Regions from separate parts of the Bradyrhizobium sp. CCBAU 45389 genome, predicted to be linked through region 2. Evidence: predicted binding sites of a transcription regulator. Region 2 holds the regulator's gene; each other region holds the start of a gene.
The links. The regulator PhoB, encoded in region 2, activates phosphate uptake and scavenging genes when phosphate is short. The targets are predictions, from matches to a motif close to TGTCATNNANCTGTCAT.

Region 1 (3,271 bases), on a different contig from region 2:
GACGCGGCAGGTCCGCGCCTCCGACGTGGTCGGCCGGCTCGGTGGCGACGAGTTCGCGCTGCTGTTGTGGAATCTCAACGAGACCGATGCCAAGGCGAAGGCCGCGACCTTCGAGCAGGCGATCGACGAATTGTCCTTCGTCTTCCGCGACCAGAACGTGACGGCGGGGGCCTCTGCCGGCGTCGCCTTGCTCGGTCCGCACTCCGACGCAGGCCGTGCCTTGGAAGAGGCCGATGCCGCCATGTATGTGCGCAAGGCGCGCCGCCGGCACGAGCCGCCGATCGGGCTCGTCAGCAGCGAGCGCTAGAGCACGATCCGGACCCGAAGGGTCGCGTCAGCGCAGAGTGCGTCGCGGTTTTCCCTTGCGACAAACGCGGAACGCGTTTGCGCGGAGATCGTGCTCAAGCCAAAAGGGATCAGAGGGTCGCGAGATCTTCCGGCACGTTGCCGAATTTGCGTAGCAGTGTCGCGTCGCCGAATTCGCCGGTCATGGGATCGCCGCTGCGGCTGAAGGCGACCGCGCCGATATGGCCGGCCCCGCGCGCCAGAATCTCGGCGCGCCGGAGTGCTGCCGATGAGGACTGACACTCTTCCGCCGCGCCTGCGACGGGCGATCCGTCGGCATCGATCAAAAAGGGCATTGCAACGTAGTAGGTCACATCCGACATGGCGTTGCTCCAATGTTGAAACTAAGCGGCGCTGCTCTTGCTCCGCATCTTGCTGCGCGAGGTCTCGGGAATGCAGCCGGCGGAAATCGCTGCCTGCAACTCTTCCAGCTCCGCCTCCAGATACTCGTTGGCCATGATCAGCGCCTTGATGGTGCTGCGCAGATTGCCGTCGCACATCGCGATCGCCTGATCGCAGGCCTGTTCATAGTGGCTGTTGTCCGAAAGGGCGGGTGCCGGCATCTGCGTTGTCCTTGTGAGTTTTCCTTGGGCGTTTCCTGGGGCGTTGGTGCAGGAATGTTCCTATTTTGTTCTTTTTGAGTCAAGCGGATTCAGACGCAGTGAGGCGTCGCGATCGCGCGGGACGCGATCAGGCGATGATGTCGGGCGTGATCTGGTCTTCGATGAACGCGATGCGGTCGCGCAACAACAGCTTGCGCTTCTTCAACCGCTGCAGCCGCAATAGGTCGGGGGCAGGCGATTGATGCAGGGCATCGATCGCGGCATCGAGATCTCGGTGTTCCTGCTGCAACCGGGTGAGCTCGGCTTCGAGCTCACGCTCGTCTTCATGGGTCATGTCTGCGGTGGCCGAAAACCGAATAGGCGTGTGATCTGGGCTGTGGATGCCCTATGGAAATTATCGTCCTTGCGCGGCGTGACCGCAAGCGATCTCGGGCTGCCGCGCACCGATCTCCCGCAAGATATTTCAACGGTGCGCCGCGGCGCTGCGCAAGCGCATTGATATCATGGATTTTTCCCGCGCGGTTCCGTACTCACGCTTCATTACATATGTATTTTCAAAAATGACGGTGGGACGACGGATACCCATCGACAGAACGAATCGGTGATGTAGACTTCGCTGTCCGGATCGAATCCTGAGGTTCAACCCTACCGAGGAGGTTTCGAATGACAATTCAGGCACATCTTGTTGAATTGGAGCGGAAACACAAACTTCTCGAAAACGAATTGCACGAAGCTCTCGTGCACCTTTCAACAGACGACCTGCAAATTGTTGAGTTGAAGCGCCGGAAGTTGATGGTCAAGGACCAGATCGAGCGTCTGAAGCAAGGCGATACGCTCCACTAGTAACCCCCGTAACAGTGTTGAGTTGATCGTACCCTTTCAGGCAGGGATGAGAGCCTTTGCGCTCATCCCTGCTGCAAGGGTGCGAGAGCCCGCGCAATCATCGTTGTGGGAGCCTAGATCTCTGCGAGCTCGGCGACGTGATCGGCGATCGCGAGCGAGGATGTCAGCCCCGGCGATTCGATGCCGAACAGGTTGATCAGACCTGCGACGCCGTGATCGCGCGGCCCCTGCATCAGGAAGTCCTGCGTGGCGACAGCCGGCGGCACGATCTTCGGCCGGATACCCGAATAGCTCGGCATCAACGCGCCGTCGGGCAGCGTCGGCCAGTACTTGCGGATTGCCGGATAGAAACGCTCGGCGCGTGACGGGTCGACCTCGTAGTTGATCGTCTCGATCCATTCGACGTCGGGCCCGAAACGCGCCTGCCCTGCCATATCCAGCGTCAAATGCACGCCTAACCCACCGGGCTCGGGCACCGGATAGATCAGGCGCGAGAACGGCGCTTTGGCGTTGCAGCTGAAGTAGTTTCCCTTGGCGAGGTAGGCCGGCGGAATCCGGTCCAGCGGCATGCCGTCGATGTTGCGCGCGACCGTCGTCGCCGCGAGTCCCGCAGCGTTGACGAGCAGGCCGCATTGCAGCGTCATCGGCGCTTCGCCGCCGGCCTCGACTTCGATCACGCCGGCCGCCGCCTTGGCGCGGACCAGCGGAGTGTGAAACGCGAAGGCGGTGCCTGCTTCCTCGGCCTCGCCGCGCAGCGAGAGCATGTAGGCGTGGCTGTCGATGATGCCGGTCGAGGGCGAGAGCAGCGCGGCGTCGCAGGCCAGCGCTGGCTCCAGCGCGCGTGCGGCCTCGCCCGTGAGCAGCTGCATGTCGAGCACGCCATTCGCCTCGGCGTGCGCCTTGATCGATTGCAGCTTCTCGGTCTCTTTCGCATTGGTCGCGACGATCAGCTTGCCGCAATTCTTGTGCGGGATGCCGCGCTCGCCGCAATAGCGGTAGAGCGCGTGCTTGCCGCTGACGCACATCCGCGCCATCCAGCTCCCGGCGCGATAGTAGATGCCGGCATGGATCACCTCGCTGTTGCGCGAGGAGGTGATGGTGCCGATGGCCTCGGCCTCCTCGAGCACGATCACCTCGCGCCCGGCCTGGGCGAGCTTCCGGGCCACCGCAAGCCCGACCACGCCGGCTCCGATGACGATGCAGTCGACCTTATCCATGGTTGTGCAGGACGTCGGCTGGAAGCGCCGGGGCCAATGAACCTGAGAACGAGGGCCCGGGGCCGTTTTCCGTTAAGGAAGCATTTATCATGTCAGGGCAATTGCCGTATTTGGCGTCACATTTTTCTGTTGCGCGTACAGGCGTTTACCCGATCCAAACCCGCGAGGCCAGACAATCCGACGTTGAAATCGCGGGTGGCTGATGGCTGAGAAGAACTGGCACGTGGGCAGCACGCTTCCGATTGCTGTGCAGGCCGTCCTGTGCCTGGCCGGCGCGGTCGCGCCCGCGCGCGCCTTTGCGCT
Region 2 (3,271 bases):
CCTCGAAGGTGATGATGCGGTAGCGCTCCGGATGGCCCTTGGAGAAGTGATGATGGCGGACCAGCTTGATCACGCCTTCCAGCGCTTCGGCGCCGGAATTGCAGAAGAACACGAGGTCCGCGAAGCTCTCATTGCACAGACGTGCGGCGAGCTTCTCGCCGTCCGGGCTCTGGAACAGGTTCGACATGTGCCAGAGTTTTGTCGCCTGCTCCTGCAACGCCTTGACCAGCGCGGGATGGGCGTGGCCGAGCGCGTTCACCGCGACGCCGGAGGTGAAATCGAGATAGCGCTCGCCATTGGTCGCGATCAGCCAGCAGCCTTCGCCGCGCTCGAAACCGAGGTCGGCCCTGGCGAAGACGGGGAGCAAATGCGGCGCGGCGCTGTTCGTCATGACGATCACTTGATGTTGCGGACGGCCTGAACGCGCTCACGCAGCGCACCATCAACCGGCCCGGAAAACGAAACGTGCCGCCTTTTAAGGGCGGCACGTGACACTATCTTATGCCGGGGAGAACGGGTGTCAATGCCGCCCGAAAGCCTCGCGAAACGCTGAATCCGTAGTCTTGCGGTGCCGGATTTGCAGGGTTTTTGCCACGGAACATGTGGAAGCGAGTCGGCTGACTCTTGCGCGTGAGTCACGCCATATTGTAGCGTTTGGCTTGTCAGATACGACATCTCGTGCAGCAGTTCTGATCCTCTAAGTCCTCATGTACCGGCGTAAACGTTCGGGCGTTCTGGTTACGCCCGGCGAGCCTTAAGGGATTCTGGCGGCACGGGTTTTTCGAGGCTTAGGCATTCGCCGCAAGGCGCCAGGACGGCAGCCGCACGGCGAGGGAAGAGGGTGCAATGACGGTTTTGACCTGGTCCGACGATCGCGTCGAGCAGCTGAAAAAGCTCTGGGAGGCCGGATTGTCGGCCAGCCAGATCGCAGCCGAGCTCGGCAACGTGACCCGTAATGCCGTGATCGGCAAGGTGCACAGGCTCGGCCTGTCCGGCCGCGCCAAGAGCCCCTCATCGGCAGCTCCCCGGCCGCGCAAGGCGCGTCCCGCTCAGCACATGATGAGGGTCAGCCGCCCCATTGCGCGCGGCAACACCGCGCTGGCGCAGGCCTTCGAGGTCGAGGTCGAGGCGGAGCCTGTCACCTACGACAACGTGGTGCCGATGAGCCAGCGGCTGTCGCTGCTCGAATTGAACGAGGCGACCTGCCACTGGCCGGTCGGCGATCCCTCGAGCCCGGATTTCTTCTTCTGCGGCGGCAAGGCGCTCTCCGGCCTGCCCTACTGCGCCCAGCACTCGCGCGTGGCCTATCAGCCCGCGGCGGACCGCCGTCGCGCGCCGGCAAAGCCGGGCACGCGCTGAGTTTGTTCTGAGATCAAGAAGCAGCCGTCGCATGGCGACGGCTCAACACACTCCGCTGTCGTCCCGGCGAAGGCCGGGACCCATAACCACCGGCAGACGTGGTTACAAAGACTCGGAGTTACCCTCTTTGCACAACAATTACGCCCTGGGGTTATGGGTCCCGGCCCCCGTGCGCAATTGCGCACTAGGCCGGGACGACACCGATGTTGTGGCGGCAGCTCTCTAAAACAGCTTACGTCTGCTCGGCCTTCGCGAAGCGGTCGTCGAGCGCATAGCCGGCGCCGCGGACGGTGCGGATCGGGTCCTGCTCGCGGCCGAGATTGAGCAGCTTGCGCAGGCGGCCGATATGAACGTCGACAGTGCGCTCGTCGATGTAGATGTCGCGGCCCCAGACGCTGTCGAGCAGCTGCTCGCGCGAGAACACGCGGCCTGGATGCTCCAGGAAGAACTCCAAGAGGCGATATTCGGTCGGACCGAGATCGATCGGCCGGCCCGAGCGCGCCACGCGGCGCTTCTCGCGGTCGAGCTCGATGTCGCCATAGGCGAGCACGGTGGCGAGCCGCTCGGGGCTGGCGCGCCGCAGGAGGCCCTTCACCCGCGCCAGCAGCTCCGGCACCGAGAACGGCTTGACGATGTAATCGTCGGCGCCGGTGGCAAGCCCGCGCACCCGCTCGCTCTCCTCGCCGCGCGCGGTGAGCATGATGATCGGAAGCTGCTTGGTCTCGGGGCGGGTGCGCAGCCGCCGGCACAGCTCGATGCCCGAGAGGCCCGGCAGCATCCAGTCGAGCACGATCAGGTCGGGGATGTGCTCCTTGAGGCGGGTGTCGGCGTCGTCGCCGCGCATCACCGTCTCGACGTCATAGCCGTCGCCTTCGAGGTTGTAGCGGAGAAGCTCGGTGAGAGCTTCCTCGTCCTCAACCACCATAATGCGTGCGCCCATCGGCTCGTCGCTCCTTAAGTCTTCAGGTATTCGGGACCGTCGTGGCGAAGGTCGTCATGTCGCCCTTCGGCCGCTTGTCGGTGATGGCCTGGCCCTCGATCATGTAGAACACGGTCTCGGCGATGTTGGTGGCGTGGTCGCCGATCCGCTCGATGTTCTTGGCGCAGAACATCAGATGGATGCAGAACGAGATGTTGCGCGGATCTTCCATCATGTAGGTGAGGAGCTCGCGGAACAGCGAGGTGCAGATGGCGTCGACTTCCTCGTCGCCCTTCCACACCGCCATCGCCGCCGGCAGATCGTGCGCGGCATAGGCGTCCAGCACCGACTTGACCTGCTGCTGCACGAGGTCGGTCATGTGTTCCAGGCCGCGGAACAGCTTCAGCGGATGGAAATCGGTCTCCAGAGCGGCGACGCGCTTACCCATGTTCTTGGCGAGGTCGCCGATGCGCTCGAGATCGGTCGCAACGCGCATGGCGCCGACGATCTCGCGCAGATCCACCGCCATCGGCTGGCGGCGGGCGATGGTGAGCACGGCGCGCTCCTCGATGCGCTTCTGGAGCGCGTCGAGATCGGCGTCGGTGGTGACGACGCGCTGGCCGAGCGCGACGTCGCGGCGGATCAGCGCGCCGACGGAATCGACGATCATGCGCTCGGCGATGCCGCCCATCTCGGCGACCAGGCGGGTGAGTTCCTGGAGGTCGGTATCGAAAGCCTTTGCGGTATGTTCAGAACCCATGTCCTGTCTCCTCAGCCGAACCGGCCGGTGATGTAATCCTGCGTGCGCCGATCGCTCGGCGACGTGAAGATCTTGCTGGTGTCGTCGAACTCGATGAGCTCGCCGAGATACATGAAGGCGGTCTTGTCCGAGACGCGCGCCGCCTGCTGCATGTTGTGGGTGACGATCGCGATCGTGTAGTTCTCGGACAGCTCCTGGATCAGCTCCTCGACCTTGGCGGTCGAGATCGGGTC
Region 3 (3,271 bases), on a different contig from region 2:
GGGTCCAGGGACCCGGCTCCAGTGCATCGTCCCTAAAACTCAGGACGCCTTCTTCTTACGCAATGCATCGACGAACTTGATCAGCTCGATCGTGCCATCCCAGTCCTTGGTGGTGGCGGGATGGAAGCCCTTCTTCTGGCCGTCGGAGAGACGGTCGAACGCGGCCTTGTCCTTGGCCGGCGCGTCGAAGAACGCCTTGGCGATGGCGGCCTTCGCGTCTTCCGGCAGGTCCGAATTGTAGGCATAGGGGCCGTTGATGATCGGCGCCGACTTGTGGATGATCCGGAAATCGTCCTTCTTCATCGCCGAGCCGTCGGCGTTCTTCAGCATGCCCTTGGTCAGCATCTGCGCCAGCGTGGAATCGTCGTCGCTGGTCCACTGGTTGGCGGCAACGTCAACCGTGCCCTGCGCCAACGCGAGCATCGCGTTCTCATGGCTGCCGGTGAAGACGACCTTGCTGAAATAGGTGTCGGCATCCGGGATGCCCATCTTGTCGAGCTCGAAGCGCGGCACGTTGTTGCCGGAGGTCGAGTTCGGGTCGACGAGGCCGAGGTTCTTGCCCTTGAGGTCGTCGATCTTCTTGTAGGCGCTGCTCGCCTTGACGAAGAACACCGAGTAGTAGCCGGTCGAGCCGTCGGCGTTGATGTCGTTGGCGAAGGCGTCGGTCTTGACACCGGTCAGGCGGGCGCGGGCGAACGAGGCGGAGCCATAGCTGGCGATCTGGATGTTGCCGGCGCGCTGGCCCTCGATGACGGCGGCATAGTCGTTGGCGATGCGCAGCGTGACCTTCACGCCGAGCTCCTTGGAAAGATAGCTCACGAACGGCGCCCAGCGCTCAGTGACACCAGAGGCGTTCTCGGCCGGAACGACCGCGAAGGTCAGTTCGGGATACTTTGCTTTCCAGTCCTCGGCGGAAGCCGAAGCGGTGAAGGCGAGCGCGGCAGCGCCGGCAAGGATTAATCTGCGAGTGATCATGATACCCTCTTCATCGGTTGGGGTCGGTTGACGCAATACTGGCAACAAAAGATGCGGCGTGGCTCAGGCGGCCGCGGCGGTTCCGAGCGCCGGCACGCCCTCGGGCGCCGGGACAGGCACGCCACCCATGACGTCGGCGGCTTCGAGGTCGTAGAGCTCACGCGCGACATGATCGGTCAGTGCGGACGGTGCGCCGTCGAACACCACCCGGCCGGCGGCCATGCCGATCAGGCGGTCGCAATAGCTGCGGGCGAGATCGAGCGAGTGCAGGTTGCAGAGCACGGTGATGCCGAAGTGCTTGTTGATGCGCAAAAGCGCATCCATCACGATCTTGGTGTTGCGCGGGTCGAGCGAGGCGATCGGCTCGTCGGCGAGGATGATGTCGGGCTGCTGCACCAGCGCGCGGGCGATCGCGACGCGCTGCTGCTGGCCGCCGGAGAGCTGGTCGGCGCGCTGGGCAGCGAGCGCGGCAATGTCGAACTGCTCGAGCGCGGACATTGCCAGCGCCTTGTCCTGCTCTGGCCATATCTGCGACAGCGAGCGCCAGGCCGGCATGGTGGCAAGGCGCCCCATCAGGACGTTAGTGAGAACGTCGAGCCGGCCGACCAGATTGAACTGCTGGAAGATCATCGCCGAGCGGGCGCGCCACTGCCGCAATTCCTTGCCGCGCAGCGCGGTGACGTCGGTGCCGTCGAACAGGATGCGTCCCTCAGTCGGCGTCACCAGGCGGTTGATGGTCCGGAGCAGCGTCGACTTGCCGGCACCGGATCGTCCGATCACACCGACGAATCCGCCGGGGGAGATTTGAAACGAAGCGTCGTCCACCGCGGCTTTTGCGCCAAAGCGGCACGTCAGACCTTCAACCACCAGCATGCAGGGCTCCAGAGTAGCTGGGACCCACCGCTAACGCCGGCGCTTAACACTTGTGTGACATGCGCATTGCGGTGCGGCGATCCTACACACCTCATCCCCTGTCATCGCCGCGTCATGACATTGTCATCGAGCCGCTCGAAGAGGATTGCCCGCCCTCGAACGTTCGGACGCAACATGGCCGGCAAGGTGCTTTCGGTCCAACCGACCATCGACGCTTCCTCGAAGCTCCATGAGACGAGGCTCGGTGCCTACACCGAGGTCGGCGCGCGCACCATCCTGCACGAGGTCACGATGGGCGATTACTCCTATGTCGTGAACGATTCGCAGATCACCTACACCACGATCGGAAAGTTCTGCTCGATCGCGGCGATGACGCGCATCAACCCCGGCAATCACCCGATGCACCGCGCGACGCAGGCGCATTTCACCTATCGCTCCAGCGCCTATTTCGACGGCGAGAGCGACGACACCGAGTTCTTCGACTGGCGGCGCCGGCATCATGTTCATATCGGCCACGATGTCTGGATCGGCCATGGTGCGGTCGTGCTGCCGAGCCGCAACATCGGCACTGGCGCGGTGATCGCGGCCGGCGCCATCGTCACCAAGGACGTGCCGGCCTACACCATCGTCGCCGGCAATCCGGCGCGGATCGTGCGGCGGCGGTTCTCGGAGGAGATCGCGGGACGGCTTGCAAGGCTCGCCTGGTGGGACTGGGATCACGACAAATTGCGTGAAGCCCTGCCCCATTTCCGCAAGCTCGGGATTGAAGATTTCCTCGCCACGTATGAAGCACGGGCAGGCTCCCCTCGCAGCAGCAAGAAAAGCGCAATCGCGTGACAGACATTTTCCTTGAAGGCGGCCGGGCCCTGATCGGCACCGAGATCGTCGAAACTTCGCTTGTTGTCTCTGGTATCGATATTGCCGAGGTCGACGCCTCCCGCGGCCGTGCGCGGCTCGCGATCGATGCGCGCAACCTGCTGGTCCTGCCCGGCATCGTCGATCTGCACGGCGATGCCTTCGAGCGGCAGATGATGCCGCGCGCCGGCGTCGACTTCCCGATCGACGTCGCGCTCGCCGACAGCGACCGTCAGGCGATCGCCAACGGCATCACCACCGTGTTTCACGCCACGACCTGCTCGTGGGAGCCGGGCCTGCGCAGCGCCGACAACGCACGCGGCCTGATGGAGGCGATCGAGCGGCAGCGCCCGCAATTCGCCGCCGACACCCGCTTCCATCTGCGCCACGAGACCTACAATCTCGACGCGGAGGCAGAGATCGCACAATGGCTCGGCGAAGGCCGCGTCGACCTGTTCGCCTTCAACGACCACATGGACGGCGTCGTGGCCGACATCTCCAATCCGCGCAAGCGCAACCGCATGGTGGAACGCACGGGACTATCGAGCGAGACGTTCGACCGGCTGGT

Region 1: XH79_RS17130 (YdcH family protein) is a predicted target of PhoB. The motif match lies at 1,469-1,485, and genes of this name have one in related genera.
Region 3: phnC (phosphonate ABC transporter ATP-binding protein) is a predicted target of PhoB. The motif match lies at 1,959-1,975, and genes of this name have one in related genera.

Annotation. Positions count from the first base shown of each region.
Region 1 is NZ_LBIY01000087.1:53,155-56,425, reverse strand. Features, by position in the region: gene XH79_RS17150 (GGDEF domain-containing protein) at 1-307, shown strand, start outside; gene XH79_RS17145 (hypothetical protein) at 417-668, opposite strand; gene XH79_RS17140 (hypothetical protein) at 690-908, opposite strand; gene XH79_RS17135 (YdcH family protein) at 1,036-1,242, opposite strand; gene XH79_RS17130 (YdcH family protein) at 1,572-1,751, shown strand; gene XH79_RS17125 (NAD(P)/FAD-dependent oxidoreductase) at 1,865-2,968, opposite strand; gene XH79_RS17120 (sensor domain-containing protein) at 3,171-3,271, shown strand, end outside.
Region 2 is NZ_LBIY01000073.1:19,826-23,096, reverse strand. Features, by position in the region: gene XH79_RS08900 (aspartate aminotransferase family protein) at 1-391, opposite strand, end outside; gene XH79_RS08895 (GcrA family cell cycle regulator) at 847-1,359, shown strand; gene phoB (phosphate regulon transcriptional regulator PhoB) at 1,592-2,299, opposite strand; gene phoU (phosphate signaling complex protein PhoU) at 2,322-3,038, opposite strand; gene pstB (phosphate ABC transporter ATP-binding protein PstB) at 3,050-3,271, opposite strand, start outside.
Region 3 is NZ_LBIY01000092.1:141,544-144,814, forward strand. Features, by position in the region: gene phnD (phosphonate ABC transporter substrate-binding protein) at 40-975, opposite strand; gene phnC (phosphonate ABC transporter ATP-binding protein) at 1,039-1,848, opposite strand; gene XH79_RS23205 (chloramphenicol acetyltransferase) at 2,023-2,685, shown strand; gene XH79_RS23210 (alpha-D-ribose 1-methylphosphonate 5-triphosphate diphosphatase) at 2,682-3,271, shown strand, end outside.